Regions from separate parts of the Bacteroides clarus genome, predicted to be linked through region 2. Evidence: riboswitches for the same ligand, from Rfam matches in the RefSeq annotation. Region 2 holds a riboswitch; the other holds the start of a gene.

Region 1 (7,832 bases), on a different contig from region 2:
GTACTTTCCGCATCGTCGTCGTCACTGCAGGAAGTGAATCCCGCGCAAGTTGCGGCCGCTACGAGAGCCGCCATCAGATAAAACTTGAAACTTTTCATACTTTGTTTGTAAATTGATTAATAAAAAAGATATTTTGTTATTGGGAATTCAGGAGTTAATGAAGCGGACTTCCTTACTTATTCTTGAACTTTATGAGCGCCGATGCGTAGAAATTCCTTCCCGGCGTGCTGGTAGCCCGGTTGCGTCCGAAAGGAGTGCGGTCTACGTAGTCGAAGAGGTTGTCTACGCCTATGTTCATCGTCAGCGTCCAGAACCGCATTTTCATCAGGGTATGGGCGGTGTTGACGCGCCATGTCTGGAAGCCGTCGGCATTGTTGTCGTTGACGTAGTGGCGGGTTGACTGGTATCGGCCGTACACTCCCAAGCCGAGGCGGTAACGGTTCCACGTGTGCTGCCAGGTGGCGTTGAGCGTGGCGTTATGGTTGGATGTGGCGTCGATGTAGAGATATTTCATGTAGTTGTCGCCCTTATCGGCGGCATACTGCGCTTTCGGATCGGCATAGCTGTACCCGCCGCCCAGCATGATGTCTTTTACGGGGCGGTAGTTGAAGGTGAAGTCCATTCCGTAGATGCGGGCTTTCGTGAGGTTGGTGTATCTCTTGCTTTTCTCTATCTCGAGGAGTTTCTCTTCGGGGGTGACTTTTATCTCTACCAGCTCTATCATGTTGCGGATGAAGTTGGCGTAACCTGTCAGGCTCGCCTGGAACTTGCTCCCCACGTATTCCACGCTGACGGAAGCGTATTGTGAGGTTTGCGCCTTGAGGCCGGTATTGCCATGATAGGCGGTGAGAGAGCCGCCGCCGATGCTGCCTGTGTATTCGTAGTAGAGCTCTTTGATGGTAGGCGCTTTGAAGCCCATGGCGTAGGAAGCGCGCAGGTTGAAGTCGCCGGCCTTGTAGAGCGCGGATACTTTGGGGCTGAGGTTCAGTCCGGTTTCCTTGTGCTGCGTGCCGCGCACGCCGGCGGTCAGTATAAAGCTGTCCGTGGCAGTCCATTCTTCCTGCGCGTAGGCGGCGAGCGTATAGACGGAAGCGAGGTCGCCCGCTATGTGGTGGGGCGATTCCAGGCGGTTGTACTGGTACTCTATACCGGTATTGAGGATGTGCCGGTCGCCGAAGTAGAAGATGCCTTTCACCTGCGCCAGCACTTGTTGCTGTATGCTCTGTTTGATGCGCTGGCCGGGGTAGTAGGTGATGCGGTCGCCGTCTTTGAAGTAGTCGGTGATGTCTTTCAGCTTATAGTCGTAGAAGTAACCGTAGCGGCCGTATGAGAGGTCGGCGGTGAGGTAGTTGCGCCCGTTCAGCTTGTACCTGCTTCCGGCGGCAAAGGTGTAGTTGCGGTAGTAGAAGTCGTTGGGCAGGTACTTCCACGGGCCGTGCGTACGCATCACCCAGCGTTCGTAGTACGTTCCTTCGGCGGTGAGGTTCAGTCTCTTGTTTACCTGCCACTCCAGATTCTCGGAGAGGGTGTAGTTGCTGGAACGGTTGACGGTAAGCATGGTAGAGCCGGACTTCAGTTGGTTCTGGTCCCATTGCATGTCCGTATTGCGCCAGCCGTCGGTATGGCGGAAGTTGATGCCGGTCACCGATTTCAGTTTGCCGTAGCTGAAGCCGAAACTGGTGCTCTGCCGTACGTCGCCATGCTCGCCCACACGAGTGGTATTGGTGAGTTCCATCTTCTCCCTGCTCTGCTTGGTGATGATATTGATGACTCCGGCGATGGCATCGCTGCCGTAGAGCGAAGAGGCGGCGCCTTTCACAATCTCGATGCGCTCTATGTTGGCGGGATTCAGTTGGTTGAGGTCGTTCTGTCCGCCGATGTCCCCGTTCATGCGTTTGCCGTTTATCATGATGAGGATATAGTCGTTGTTCAGTCCGTTGAGCTGAATGTGACTGCCCATATCGCCGTCATGGAAGGTGAGGGAAGGGCTGAGACCGCTGAGAAGGTCGTCGATGCTGCGCGCCTGGTATTGCTCCAATGCTTTTCCTGTGAGCACTTCTGTCTGCACGGGGGCGTCTTTCAGGTAGTGTTCGGTTCCCGTACCTGTTACCACTACTTCGTTGAGCAGTAACGAGAGTTCTTTCTCATCTTTGTTTTTAAGGATACTTTGCGCTGTGGCTGATTGCATCACACCGCACAGCAGTACCGCTTCAAGCCAATACTTGTGCTTCATCGTCTACCGATTTTTACGTTGAATAAAATAAAACGGCACGTCGCTTCTGTGTGCGAAAGGGATAATGGCCCGAAAGAGTAAAATAGGAATCCTATCGTATCAGTATGGGGGACATCGCTTCTAATCCTGGAAGCTCAGTGCTCAAGTTACGGAAACTGGTAGGTATTCTGGCTCTCCTCTGCTTGTATTGCCTTCCCATCGCATTGCTGCGACAGTGGCTTTTGCGGATACAAGCGTCTTTTACTGAGGATTACAGCTGCAGGTACAGCTCCGGTTTTGCACCGGATTCCCTTACATCGGCAGGCGGATATGCCTTCCCGATTGCCAATTCCGGGAGCAAAGATAAAGACTTTTATACATTATTTTGTCTTTTATTCCTAATTATTTTAGTTTTTCTTTATCTTTGCCCCCCGAATCGGTTCCGGACGGACGTATCTGCCGTTCGGATTAAAAGGGAACCGGGTGTAAATCCCGGACAGTCCCGCTGCTGTGAAGCTCCGTCAAACGAAGTCTTGATAAGAACCTTTGCCACTGATATGCGTTTATATATCGGGAAGGCATCAAGATAAGGAGTCAGTCAGAAGACCTGCCATTCATTAAAGTCTGTCTTTTCTCGTGGGATAGGAAAGCAGTACGAAGCCCAAGTTAACGTTTAACTATAAAAAAAGAGATGCCTATGCAAAAGGTATGTCCGCGTTGTGGTGCAACATTCGAGTGCATGCACAATGATATATTACAGTGTCATTGCGCGTCCGTCCGGCTGAGCCCGGAGCAACACGCTTATTTGAAAGAAACCTATCCGGATTGCTTGTGTCATGCTTGTCTGACGCAATTGGCGGCCGGAAATATTCCTTATATAAATAAATCAAGAGAAAATGATAAAGAAAGTATTGATAGCGAACAGAGGTGAGATTGCCCTGCGCGTGATGCGCTCCTGCAAGGAAATGGGAATACTGACCGTGGCTATATTTTCCGAAGCCGACCGTACTTCGCATCATGTAGCGTACGCCGACGAAGCCTATCCGATAGGAGCGGCCGCGGCCAAAGAGAGTTATCTGAACATAGAGAAAGTAATCGGAGTGGCGAAGCATTGCGGTGCGGATGCTATTCATCCGGGCTACGGCTTCTTGTCGGAGAATTCGGAGTTTGCCCGCCGTTGCAAGGAAGAAGGCATTATCTTCATCGGCCCTTCGGCGGAAACCATGGAAGCCATGGGCGACAAGATAGCCGCCCGCAAGCGGATGATTGCGGCCGGCGTACCCGTAGTGCCGGGTACGGAACAGCCTTTGCAAAGTGCCGAAGAGGCCGTACGCATCTGTAACGAAATCGGTTATCCGGTGATGCTGAAAGCGTCTATGGGCGGTGGCGGCAAAGGCATGCGCCTTATTCACAAGGAAGAAGAAGTGGTGGAAGCGTATAATACGGCGCGTTCGGAGTCGATGTCCTCATTCGGCGACGACACGGTGTATCTGGAGAAGTTTGTGGAAGAACCGCATCACATAGAGTTCCAGATTTTGGGTGATAACCACGGCAATGTGATTCATCTGTTCGACCGCGAGTGTTCGGTGCAACGCCGCAACCAGAAGATTGTGGAAGAAAGCCCGTCACCGTTCCTGACGCCAGAGCTGCGCAAGGAGATGGGAGAGAAGGCGGTTGCCGCCGCCAAGGCCGTAAACTATTCGGGTGCGGGTACCATCGAATTTCTGGTGGACAAGAACAGGAACTTCTACTTCCTCGAAATGAATACGCGTTTGCAGGTGGAGCATCCCATCACGGAAGAAGTGGTGGGCGTGGACTTGGTGAAAGAGCAGATTTTTGTAGCCGACAACCAGCCGCTGCATCTCCGCCAGGAAGACATCTTCCAGCGCGGTCATGCCATAGAGTGCCGTATCTGCGCCGAAGATACGGAGAACAACTTCATGCCTTCGCCGGGTATCATCAGGCAACTGACCGAACCGAACGGTATCGGCGTGCGCATTGACAGTAACGTGTACGAGGGATACGAAATCCCCGTCTACTACGACCCGATGATAGGTAAGCTCATCGTATGGGCCACCACCCGCCAATACGCCATCGAGCGTATGCGCCGTGTGCTGTACGAGTATAAGATAACCGGACTGAAAACCAACCTTGCCTATCTGAAACGTATCATGCACGTGCCCGATTTTGTGAAGGGCGAGTACAACACGCTGTTCATCGAGAAGAACGCGCGCATGCTGGTACGCTCCAACGGCAGCAACGAAGAGATAGAGAACGTCGCCATGATTGCGGCTTATATGGATTATCTGGTGAACCTGGAAGAGAACGCTTCGACACAGTTGCCCGACGGCCGTCCTATCAGCCGCTGGCGCGAGTTCGGATTGCAGAAGGGTGTGCTGAGAATTTAAAGGAAATTGTTTATGGAAATACATATCGGAGACCGTGTGGCGGACGTTACGCTGGTCAGTAAAGAGGGAAATAAGGTACAGCTCACCATCGACGGGAAGCCGTACGAAGTGGATATCGTAATGGCGGAAAACGGAAGCTGCTCCATTCTGCACGACGGGAACTCGTTCAACGCGGGACTGGTGCGTGGAGAAGGCGGAAAGAGCTATGACGTGAGTATGTTCTACCGTTCGTATCATGTGGATATCGTGGATACGCAAGCCAAGTATCTGCACATGAAGAAAGGGGCGGACGAGAAACAGGGTGACAAGATTATCGCCCCGATGCCGGGTAAGGTAGTGAGCATTCCCGTGAAGGCGGGCGACCGCCTGGCGGCCGGAGACATTGCCGTAGTGCTGGAAGCCATGAAGATGCAGAGCAATTACAAGGTTAATGCGGACTGCGTCGTGAAAAACATATTGGTGAACGAAGGCGAGCCGGTAAACGCGAATCAGGTATTGGTAGAATTGGAACTTATTAAAGAAGAATAATCATGAATAGAGAAGAAATATACGCGCGTTTTGAGGAACTGGATAAACGCGCCTCGCTGGGTGGCGGAGTAGACAAGATAGAGAAGCAACACGCCTCCGGGCGCATGACGGCGCGCGAACGCATCGACATGCTGCTGGACAAGGGCACTTTCAATGAATTGGATAAGTTCGTTACCCACCGTTGCACGAACTTCGGCATGGAGAAGAAACAGATAGCGGGCGACGGCATGGTGACCGGTTACGGAAAGATTGACGGACGTCAGGTGTTTGTATACGCCTACGACTTTACGGCGCATGGCGGTTCGCTGAGCGAGACGAATGCGGCCAAGATTGTAAAAGTGCAGCAGTTGGCATTGAAAAACGGCGCTCCCGTCATCGCCCTGAATGATTCCGGCGGCGCACGCATACAAGAGGGCGTGAACAGCCTGGCGGGATATGCTTCCATCTTTTATCAGAATACGATAGCTTCGGGAGTAATCCCGCAGATTTCGGCTATCCTGGGCCCTTGTGCGGGTGGCGCATGCTATTCGCCGGCACTGACGGACTTTATCTTCATGGTGAAGGAGCAGAGCCATATGTTCATCACGGGTCCGGACGTGGTAAAGACCGTTACGCACGAGGAAGTGGACAAGGAAGAACTGGGCGGCGCCTATACGCATAGCAGCAAGAGCGGCGTCACCCACTTTATGTGCAATACGGAAGAGGAGACGCTGATGAGCATCCGTGAACTGCTGAGTTTCCTGCCGTCCAACAATATGGAAGACGCTCCGTTCGCAGCTTGTACGGATGATATTCATCGCCAGACGGAAGCGTTGCAGACCATCATACCGGAAGACCCGAATATGCCTTATGACATCAAGGACATTATCGAACCGGTACTGGATAACCAGTATTTCTTTGAGGTGATGCCTCACTTCGCCAAGAACGTGGTGGTGGGCTTCGGACGGCTGAACGGACGTTCGGTGGGTATTGTAGCCAACCAGCCGGCTTATCTGGCAGGCGTGCTCGACATCGACGCTTCGGACAAGGCGGCCCGCTTTATACGTTTCTGCGACTGTTTCAATATTCCGCTGATAACGTTTGAGGACGTTCCGGGATTCTTGCCCGGCACGGTACAGGAGCACAACGGCATCATCCGTCATGGAGCCAAGATTGTCTATGCCTATGCAGAGGCTACCGTGCCCAAGATAACGCTGATAACCCGCAAGGCTTATGGCGGCGCGTACATCGTAATGTCCAGCAAGCCTACCGGCTCTGACGTGAATCTTGCCTATCCGCAGGCCGAGATTGCCGTAATGGGCGCGGAAGGAGCCGTGAATATCTTGTACAGAAAGTCCTCTCCCGAAGAGAAGGAAGAGATTATCAAGGAATACGAGGAGAAGTTCTCCAATCCTTACCGTGCTGCCGAACGAGGCTTCATCGATGAGATAATCATGCCCCGCAACACCCGCTATAAGCTGGTACAGGCATTGGAAATGGCTCATAACAAGAACCAGAGCAATCCGCCGAAGAAACACGGCAATATGCCTTTATAAATAGTTATTTTTAATGTGTGAAAACTTGTATCCCCGGAGAAGTGATTTCTGTGGGGGTACTTTTTTTACTTGATTACCGATTACCCTGTTATTATACGTTGAAACTATGGAATTATTAAGAAATCTCTTTGAGGGATACCCCAATCTGTGGGGTGGCGGGGTGGCGCACTCCGTACTTATTTTGTCGCTTGTCATCGCGTTCGGCATTATGCTTGGCAAGATAAAGGTTGCCGGAATATCGCTGGGCGTTACCTGGATATTGTTCGTAGGTATCGTATTCGGTCATTTCGACCTGAATCTGGATGAACACTTACTCCACTTCCTGAAAGAGTTCGGATTGATTCTGTTTGTTTATTCTATCGGTCTGCAGGTGGGGCCCGGCTTTTTCTCCGCCTTTAAGAAAGGGGGATTTACGCTGAACGTGCTGGCGGTACTGGTTGTGTTTATCAGTGTCCTGATTACGGTGGCGCTTCATTTCATAACGGGAATACCTATTACTACAATGGTCGGCATCTTGTCGGGAGCGGTGACCAACACTCCGGGACTGGGCGCTGCGCAGCAGGCCAACAGCGATTTGAACGGGATTGACGCGCCGGAGATAGCATTGGGCTATGCGGTGGCGTATCCTTTGGGTGTTATCGGATGTATTCTGGCTTTGCTGGCGTTGAAATATCTGCTCCATATCAATACCCGGAAAGAAGAGGCGGAAGCCGAACAGGGGCTGGGGCATCTGCAGGAGCTGACCGTACGCCCCGTTTCCGTGGAGATACGAAACGAGGCGGTGGACGGCAAGACGATAAAGGAGATAAAACCGTTGTTGAACCGTGCGTTTGTCATCTCGCGTATCCGTCACCGTGATTCGGAAAACGAGGTGGAATTGGTGAATGCCGATACGGTATTGCATCTGCAAGACCAAATTCTGTTCATCTCCAACCCGAAAGATATGGAAGCCATCATCGCCTTTTTCGGCAGGCAGATCAGCGCGGAGTGGGAGCAGGACAAGAAACTGATTTCCCGCCGTATCTTGATTACCAAGCCGGAACTGAATGGGAAATCGCTGGCGCAGCTGAAAATCCGTAATAACTTCGGTGCAAGCATCACCCGTATCAACCGTTCGGGAGTGGATTTGGTGGCAACTCCTCACCTGCA
Region 2 (7,832 bases):
CTGCATGGGGGCCTGCGCGATACTCGCCATATTGATAAGGTATCCGAGAAGATACTCATAATTCTTCCCCGGAATGAAAATATTACGCGAACTATTTGTCAATCAAAAGAAAAAGTGTACCTTTGCGCCCGCTACTACGAGTTAGCAGCATAATTCAAATCATTAACTAAAAACATTTATTTAAATGGCAACAAAAATCAGATTGCAAAGACATGGACGTAAGAGCTACGCTTTCTACTCTATCGTAATTGCAGACGTAAGAGCACCACGTGATGGTAAATTTATTGAGAAGATTGGTACTTACAACCCTAACACCAATCCTGCCACAGTAGATTTGAAATTCGACCGCGCACTTGACTGGGTGTTGAAAGGTGCACAACCTACCGACACTGTCCGCAACATCCTTTCCCGTGAAGGCGTTTACATGAAGAAGCACCTTCTTGGCGGTGTAGCGAAAGGCGCATTCGGCGAAGCAGAAGCAGAAGCTAAGTTCGAAGCTTGGAAGAACGACAAACAAAACGGTTTGGCCGCTCTGAAAGCTAAAGACGAAGAAGCTAAGAAAGCTGAAGCCAAAGCACGTCTGGAAGCCGAAAAGAAAGTAAACGAAGTGAAAGCTAAAGCATTGGCCGAAAAGAAAGCCGCTGAAGAAGCTGCCAAGGCTGCCGCTGAAGCACCTGCAGAAGCAGAAGCTACCGAAGCTCCGGCTGAAGAAGCTCCCGCAGCAGAAGCCGCTGCTGAATAAAAAGCAGAGCTTTCCCTGTAAAAAAGGGACAAAAAACATAAAATCCTCACCGGTTATACCGGTGGGGATTTTTTATTATTATCTTTGTGGCTACAAATTATTTATTTAATGAACAAAGCAATGAAAAAACTAACTTACCTGCTCGCTGCCGCTGCCGTATTCGCAGCCTGTAACAGCGGGAACCAAGGTTACACCGTAACCGGAACGATAGAGGGTGCAACCGACGGCGATACCGTCTTTCTGCAAACCGTGGAAGGCCGCCAACTCGTAAAACTCGATTCCGCAGTCATCACCAACGGAACCTTCACCTTCAAAGGAACGCAGGACACTGCTGCCAACCGCTACCTTACTTATAGCCCCGCCGGAGCAGAGGGTATGATTATGGACTTCTTCCTCGAAAACGGAAAAATCAATATCAAACTCAACGGAAAGAGCAGCTCCGCCACCGGTACCGCCAACAACGACATCTACCAGGCCATCAGAACCCAGCTCAACGAACTGGACAGCCAGATGGAAAACATCTACACTTCCATGACCGACACCGCCCTGACCGACCAGCAGCGCGAAGCCAAAGGCAAGGAAATGAGTGCGCTGGAAAGCAGAATGATGGAAGTGGCCAAAGCCGGCATCAGCCAAAACATTACCAATGCCGTGGGCGTGCATCTGCTGAAAAGCAATTACTACTACTTGGATGTGAAAGAACTCGACCCGCTGATGCCGCAGATTCCCGCCACATACAGCAACGACGCCACCATCATCCGCATCAAGGAGAATGTAGAAAAGATGAAAGCCACTGCCGTAGGCCAAAAGTTTACGGACTTTGAAATGCAGACTCCCGAAGGAAAGACCGTGAAACTGTCCGACTACGTAGGAAAGGGCAAGACCGTGCTCGTCGACTTCTGGGCAAGCTGGTGCGGACCCTGCCGTCGCGAAATGCCTAACCTGGTAGAGGCATACGCCAAGTACAAGAACAAGAATTTCGAGATTGTAGGCGTTTCTTTAGACCAGAACGGCGATTCTTGGAAAGAAGCTATCAACAAACTGAATATCACCTGGCCGCAAATGTCCGACTTGAAATATTGGAATAATGAAGGCGCCAAGCTGTATGCCGTAAGCAGCATTCCCCACACGGTACTGATTGACGGTGACGGAATTATCCTTGCACGCGGTTTGCACGGAGAGGAACTGCAAGAAAAATTGGCTGAAGTGCTTAAATAAGCGAGGAAGCCGAAAGAGTATAAAACAAAGGGGTGTGTCAAAACTCCCCTTGTATCGAAATCACCCCCGCTACGATTATCTGTGGCGAGGGTGATTTCCTATTTATGAGGGTTTCGACACACCCTCTTTATTGTTTTGCAATCCCGCAGGGCAACAGCCGTAAGATGCGGGCTCAGTTATGGTAACATGCGGGCTCGGCCACCACGAGACGCGGGCTCGGATGTAACAAAGTGCGGGCTCAGCCATAACAAGGCCTGCGCTCAAACACAGCAAGACGTGCACCCGGACACAACAGTGCGTGCGCTCAGACAGGGAATATACGGTCTGCCATATCCTTAGCCAGTCCCACGGTTTTCCATTGTTTCTTCTCATCCTCTTCCGAGGGATTAAGAAGATTATCCGCATCGGGCAGGCAGAGCGTCAGATGCTTCACGGGAATATAATTCAGCACTTCTTCCATCTTGGCCTGCAACTCATCCAGTTCTTCCTCATCGGGATAATAAGAGAGTACGAAACCAAACACAGCTTCCCGTTCATGCACAAACCACAACAGACGGCTGCGATCGCAAATCCCGCAATCATAATCCAGAAAATACGCGTCCGCCCCGCGTAGCCGTATCAACATATCCGTCGCGGCATGAAAAGCCACGAATAACCCTTCGGGACGCTCGCGCAGCACCCGGTTATTGAGGCGGGCGGCCTCATCGGTCAGCATGGACTTCACGCCCTCGAACTGTATATAACGGCAACCGGCCTCATAAAGCCCTTCCAGCAACTTTTTATAAGCCGCCGCCAAATCATCCAGCAGTATATTCAAGTCCGGATAAACCGACTTCATGCACCCGGCATCCGTTTCACGAAGAATCCTCATCAGTACTTTTCCGGGCGAAGGAATATGCTGTTTGGGCAATACATCGTCCGAAGCATTCGCCGCCAAAAAAGCAAAATCATCAAGGATAGGATGATGAAGCAAACCTATCCTGCCCGTCACTTCCAGCTCCTTGCCGGACGGAGCCCCCGCATCGCCCTTCCGGCGGATGCCTTCCCAGGCTTCCAGAAAATCATAACTCCGAAATCCGCCATCCGTCACAATCCTTACGCCTTCCGACCTCAGCCGTTCAATCAAACTACGTATCTCCGCATTTTCCACGGCACGCAATGTTTGCTGACTGATTTGCCCGCCTTGATAGCGGCTCCTTGCGTCCCGCAGCGCAGAAGGCACACACAATGCCCCCGCAATATCGACCTTAAAGGGTGGAAACAACTTTCCCATATTCGTTCTTTTTATTTGAAAATTAATACCTCAGCGCTTTGCCCTATCCCACGAGTGGCAAAGAAAATCAAAGAATGGCAGGTCTTCTGACTCGGTTTCCATTTCAAACCGCCTTCCCAACCTTTTCCCGCATACGGGGAAATAATCAGTGGCAGAGGTGTATCTGTCGAAATGTTTGGTATGAAACCTTACAGCAGCGGGACTGTCCGGGATTTGCACCCGATTCCCTTTTAATTACCGATGATGACAACCATCGGTAAACCGATTCGCTGCAAATATAACCAAAGTATTTGAAAGTCGGCAAGTGAAATCCCTATTTTTCATCGGCCGCTTCAAAACAGATTGACACATCATCTAATATATAATTATCAATAATGTGCAACTATAAAAACCACGTAAACTGAAAAGTTTCCCATTTCATCACAAATCATATTTGATTATCAACAGATTAACCATTTTTAATCCAACAAAAGTTTTCCAAAACAGAAAACGTATAAAAAACTATCATACCTTTGTTTCGCAATTAACTCCTATTGTAAAATCTAAAAAATACAACCAATATGATACAAACGGTACTCAAGCGTGACGGACGCGTCGTCGGCTTCAACGAAGAAAAAATAGTAACCGCCATCCGCAAGGCCATGCTCCATACGGACAAGGGAGAAGACATGCAACTGATACGCCAAATCACCGACCACATCTCCTTTAAGGGCGATGCCCAAATGACGGTGGAAGCCATTCAGGACCTGGTGGAAATGGAGCTGATGAAGAGCAGCCGTAAAGATGTCGCACAGAAATACATTGCCTACCGCAACCAGCGCAGTATCGCCCGCAAGGCAAAGACGCGCGATATGTTTCTGGAAATCATCAACATCAAATCCAACGACATCACCCGCGAGAACGCCAACATGAATGCCGACACTCCGGCAGGCATGATGATGAAGTTCGCCAGCGAGACCACCAAACCGTTTGTAGACGACTATCTTCTGAGCGAGGAAGTGCTGGATGCCGTCAGCCACAACTACCTGCACATCCACGACAAGGATTATTACCCTACCAAGAGCCTGACATGCGTGCAGCACCCGCTGGACCGCATCCTGACATACGGCTTCTCCGCAGGACACGGAGAATCGCGCCCTGCAAAACGCATCGAGACCGCCAGTATCCTGGGTTGCATCTCATTGGAAACAGCCCAAAACGAAATGCACGGCGGACAAGCCATTCCCGCATTCGACTTCTACCTCGCTCCCTACGTGCGCAACAGCTACATCGAGGAAATAAAGAATCTGGAAGAGCTGAACGGCAAGGACTACTCGCACCTCTACCAAAAAGAGCTGACAGACTATCTGCAACAACCGCTGGACGGCCTGACCGACGACCGCCGCATTGTCCAGCATGCCGTGAACAAGACCGTAGCCCGCGTGCACCAGTCCATGGAAGCGTTCATCCACAACATGAACACGATACACTCCCGTGGCGGAAACCAAGTGGTGTTCAGCTCCATCAACTACGGCACGGACACTTCCGCCGAGGGACGCTGCATCATCCGCGAACTGCTGAAAAGCACGTATCAAGGCGTAGGAAACGGCGAGACAGCCATCTTCCCCATTCAGATATGGAAAAAGAAACGCGGCGTAAGCTACCTGCCCGAAGACCGCAACTACGACCTCTACCAGCTTGCCTGCAAAGTCACCGCACGCCGTTTCTTCCCGAACTTCCTGAATCTGGACGCCACCTTCAACCGCAGCGACGACTGGAGAGCCGACGACCCGAAACGCTACGAGCACGAAGTCGCCACCATGGGATGCCGTACACGTGTGTTTGAAAACCGCTTCGGCCCGAAAACATCCATCGGCCGAGGAAACATCTCTTTCTCCACAATCAACATCGTCCGCCTTGCCATAGAGTGCATGGACATAGCGGACAAGGAGCAGCGCATCGCCCTCTTCTTTGCCAAGCTGGACGCCATGCTCGACATCACCGCCCGCCAGTTGCACGAACGCATGGAGTTCCAAAAGACGGCGTTTGCCAAACAGTTCCCCTTGCTGATGTCCGCCTTGTGGATAGGTTGCGACAAGCTCAAGCCGAACGAAGACATTTCTTCCGTAATCAACCAAGGTACGCTGGGCATCGGTTTCATCGGTCTGGCGGAATGTCTGGTCGCGCTCTTGGGCAAGCACCACGGAGAATCGGAAGAAGCCCAGGAATTAGGTCTGAAAATCGTGACGTACATGCGCGACCGCGCCAATCAGTTCTCCGACCAATATCAGCATAATTACAGCGTGCTGGCCACGCCCGCCGAAGGTCTTTCGGGCAAGTTCACCCGTGTAGACCGCAAGAAGTTCGGCTGTCTGCCGGGCATCACAGACCGCGACTACTACACCAACTCCAACCACGTGCCCGTGTACTACAAGTGCAGCGCCCGCCATAAAGCGGAAGTAGAAGCCCCCTACCACGACCTGACCCGCGGCGGACACATCTTCTACGTGGAGATTGACGGCGACGCCACCCACAACCCCGAAGTCATCATGCGTGTAGTAGATATGATGGACCGGTACAACATCGGTTACGGCTCGGTGAACCACAACCGCAACCGCTGCCTGGAATGCGGATACGAAAACTCCACCCCCGACCTGGAAGTTTGTCCGAAATGCGGCAGCACCCACATCGACAAACTGCAACGCATCACCGGCTACCTGGTAGGAACCACCGACCGTTGGAACCAAGCCAAACTCGCCGAACTGAACGACAGGGTAGTACATGGGAATTAAGAATTAAGAATTAAGAATTAAGAATTTTGAGTTGGTTAAGAGCTTTCATGCTGAATTCATCATTCTTAATTCTTAATTCTCAATTCTCAATTCTCAATTTCCCTAATTCTTAATTCTTCATTAAAAAAGTGCTTTCCATTCTTGAGATATTAGAAGATACCACGGTGGACGGTCCCGGTTTCCGTACCGCCATTTACGCGGCCGGATGCCCCAACGGGTGTCCGGGCTGCCACAATCCGGAGTCGTGGGACATTAACCGCGGACGCTGGATGAGCACCGATGAAATTCTGCAAAAGGTGCTTGCCGATACATTCGCAGACGTGACGTTCAGCGGGGGCGACCCGATGTTCCAGCCGGAAGGCTTCACCGAACTGGCGCACGCCATCAAACAGCGAAGCCGGAAAAATATCTGGTGCTACACCGGATACACCTTCGAGTCGCTGTTGCGCAATCCCCGTCAGGCAAAGCTGTTGGAGTACATCGACGTGCTGGTGGACGGTAAATTCCGGCAGGAGCTGCGCGACGAAGACCTCTACTTCCGTGGCAGCAGGAACCAACGGCTGATTGACGTGCAGGCATCACTGAAAGCAAACAAAACCGTAAGTTACCGGTACAATCCGGGCATTTAACGAATATTTTTCCTACATTTGCAGCCACATAAGATAATCCGCAACGAGATACTGAAACCGTGAAACGAAAACAATCCCCCGGACATACGATACGCTTCCGCCGCTGGAGCCGGAAGGCCTATGCCGCATTCGCCAGCATAGGCAGATGCGTCACGATCGGCTGTCTGCGCAAGAATGTGGCCGACAGCTCGCTGCGCAAGCAGGATGCGGTTCAGACTCTCCCCTATTTTATTCATACCATGACTATTGACGAACTGAAAGCCCAGGTACTGGCAGGCATAGACATATCGCCCGACCAAGCCGCCTGGCTGGCGAACACCGCCGACCGTGAAGCGCTTTATGCCGCTGCACATGAGATTACCGTACAGTGCGCACAGCACGAGTTTGATATGTGCTCCATCATCAACGCCAAGTCGGGACGCTGCCCCGAAAACTGCAAATGGTGCGCACAATCCGCCCACTACCACACCAAGGCCGACATCTACGACCTGCTCCCCGCAGAAGAATGCCTCAGACAGGCGCAATACAATGAACGGCAGGACGTCAACCGTTTCTCCCTCGTCACCAGCGGCCGAAAACCTTCTTCCCGACAAATGGAACAGCTTTGCGATACGGCACGCCATATGCGCCGCCACTCGTCCATACAGCTATGCGCCTCTCTGGGCTTGCTGAACGAAAAGGAACTGCGAGCCCTGCACGATGCCGGCATCACACGCTATCACTGCAATCTGGAAACAGCCCCCTCTTTCTTCCCCACCCTGTGCAGCACGCACACGCAAGAAGACAAGCTGCGCACCCTGCAAGCCGCCCGCAACGCGGGTATGGATATTTGCAGCGGCGGCATCATCGGTATGGGCGAGACGATGGAACAGCGTATCGAGTTCGCCTTTACCTTGAAAGAGCTGGGAGTGCAGTCCATCCCTATCAACCTGCTCAGCCCCATTCCGGGCACTCCGCTGGAAAACCGGCAGGCGCTGACGGAAGAAGAGGTATTGGTAACAATCGCCCTGTTCCGCTTCATCAATCCCACGGCCTACCTGCGCTTTGCGGGCGGACGTTCGCAACTGAGCAAGGATGCGGTGAAGAAGTCCTTATATATAGGTATCAACTCGGCCATCGTAGGCGACTTGCTGACCACGCTCGGCTCTAAGATTTCCGACGACAAGAAGCTGATAGAAGAAGCCGGATATGAGTTCTGC

The links. A riboswitch is a leader RNA that binds a small molecule or an ion and turns the genes downstream of it on or off. The one in region 2 is predicted to bind cobalamin.
Region 1: another riboswitch for cobalamin. It lies ahead of I2F54_RS11120 (cysteine-rich CWC family protein); the one in region 2 lies ahead of I2F54_RS12395 (uroporphyrinogen decarboxylase/cobalamine-independent methonine synthase family protein).

Annotation. Positions count from the first base shown of each region.
Region 1 covers NZ_JADNLF010000009.1:66,134-73,965, reverse strand. Annotated here, with positions in the region: gene I2F54_RS11130 (sirohydrochlorin cobaltochelatase) at 1-98, opposite strand, end outside; gene I2F54_RS11125 (TonB-dependent receptor plug domain-containing protein) at 173-2,233, opposite strand; cobalamin riboswitch at 2,374-2,577, opposite strand; cobalamin riboswitch at 2,632-2,841, shown strand; gene I2F54_RS11120 (cysteine-rich CWC family protein) at 2,904-3,143, shown strand; gene accC (acetyl-CoA carboxylase biotin carboxylase subunit) at 3,109-4,620, shown strand; gene I2F54_RS11110 (acyl-CoA carboxylase biotin carboxyl carrier protein subunit) at 4,633-5,148, shown strand; gene I2F54_RS11105 (acyl-CoA carboxylase subunit beta) at 5,151-6,683, shown strand; gene I2F54_RS11100 (putative transporter) at 6,790-7,832, shown strand, end outside.
Region 2 covers NZ_JADNLF010000011.1:41,491-49,322, forward strand. Annotated here, with positions in the region: gene I2F54_RS12380 (Na+/H+ antiporter NhaC family protein) at 1-61, shown strand, start outside; gene I2F54_RS12385 (30S ribosomal protein S16) at 185-742, shown strand; gene I2F54_RS12390 (TlpA disulfide reductase family protein) at 863-1,960, shown strand; gene I2F54_RS12395 (uroporphyrinogen decarboxylase/cobalamine-independent methonine synthase family protein) at 2,265-3,233, opposite strand; cobalamin riboswitch at 3,294-3,514, opposite strand; gene I2F54_RS12400 (anaerobic ribonucleoside triphosphate reductase) at 3,794-6,004, shown strand; gene nrdG (anaerobic ribonucleoside-triphosphate reductase activating protein) at 6,133-6,633, shown strand; gene bioA (adenosylmethionine--8-amino-7-oxononanoate transaminase) at 6,873-7,832, shown strand, end outside.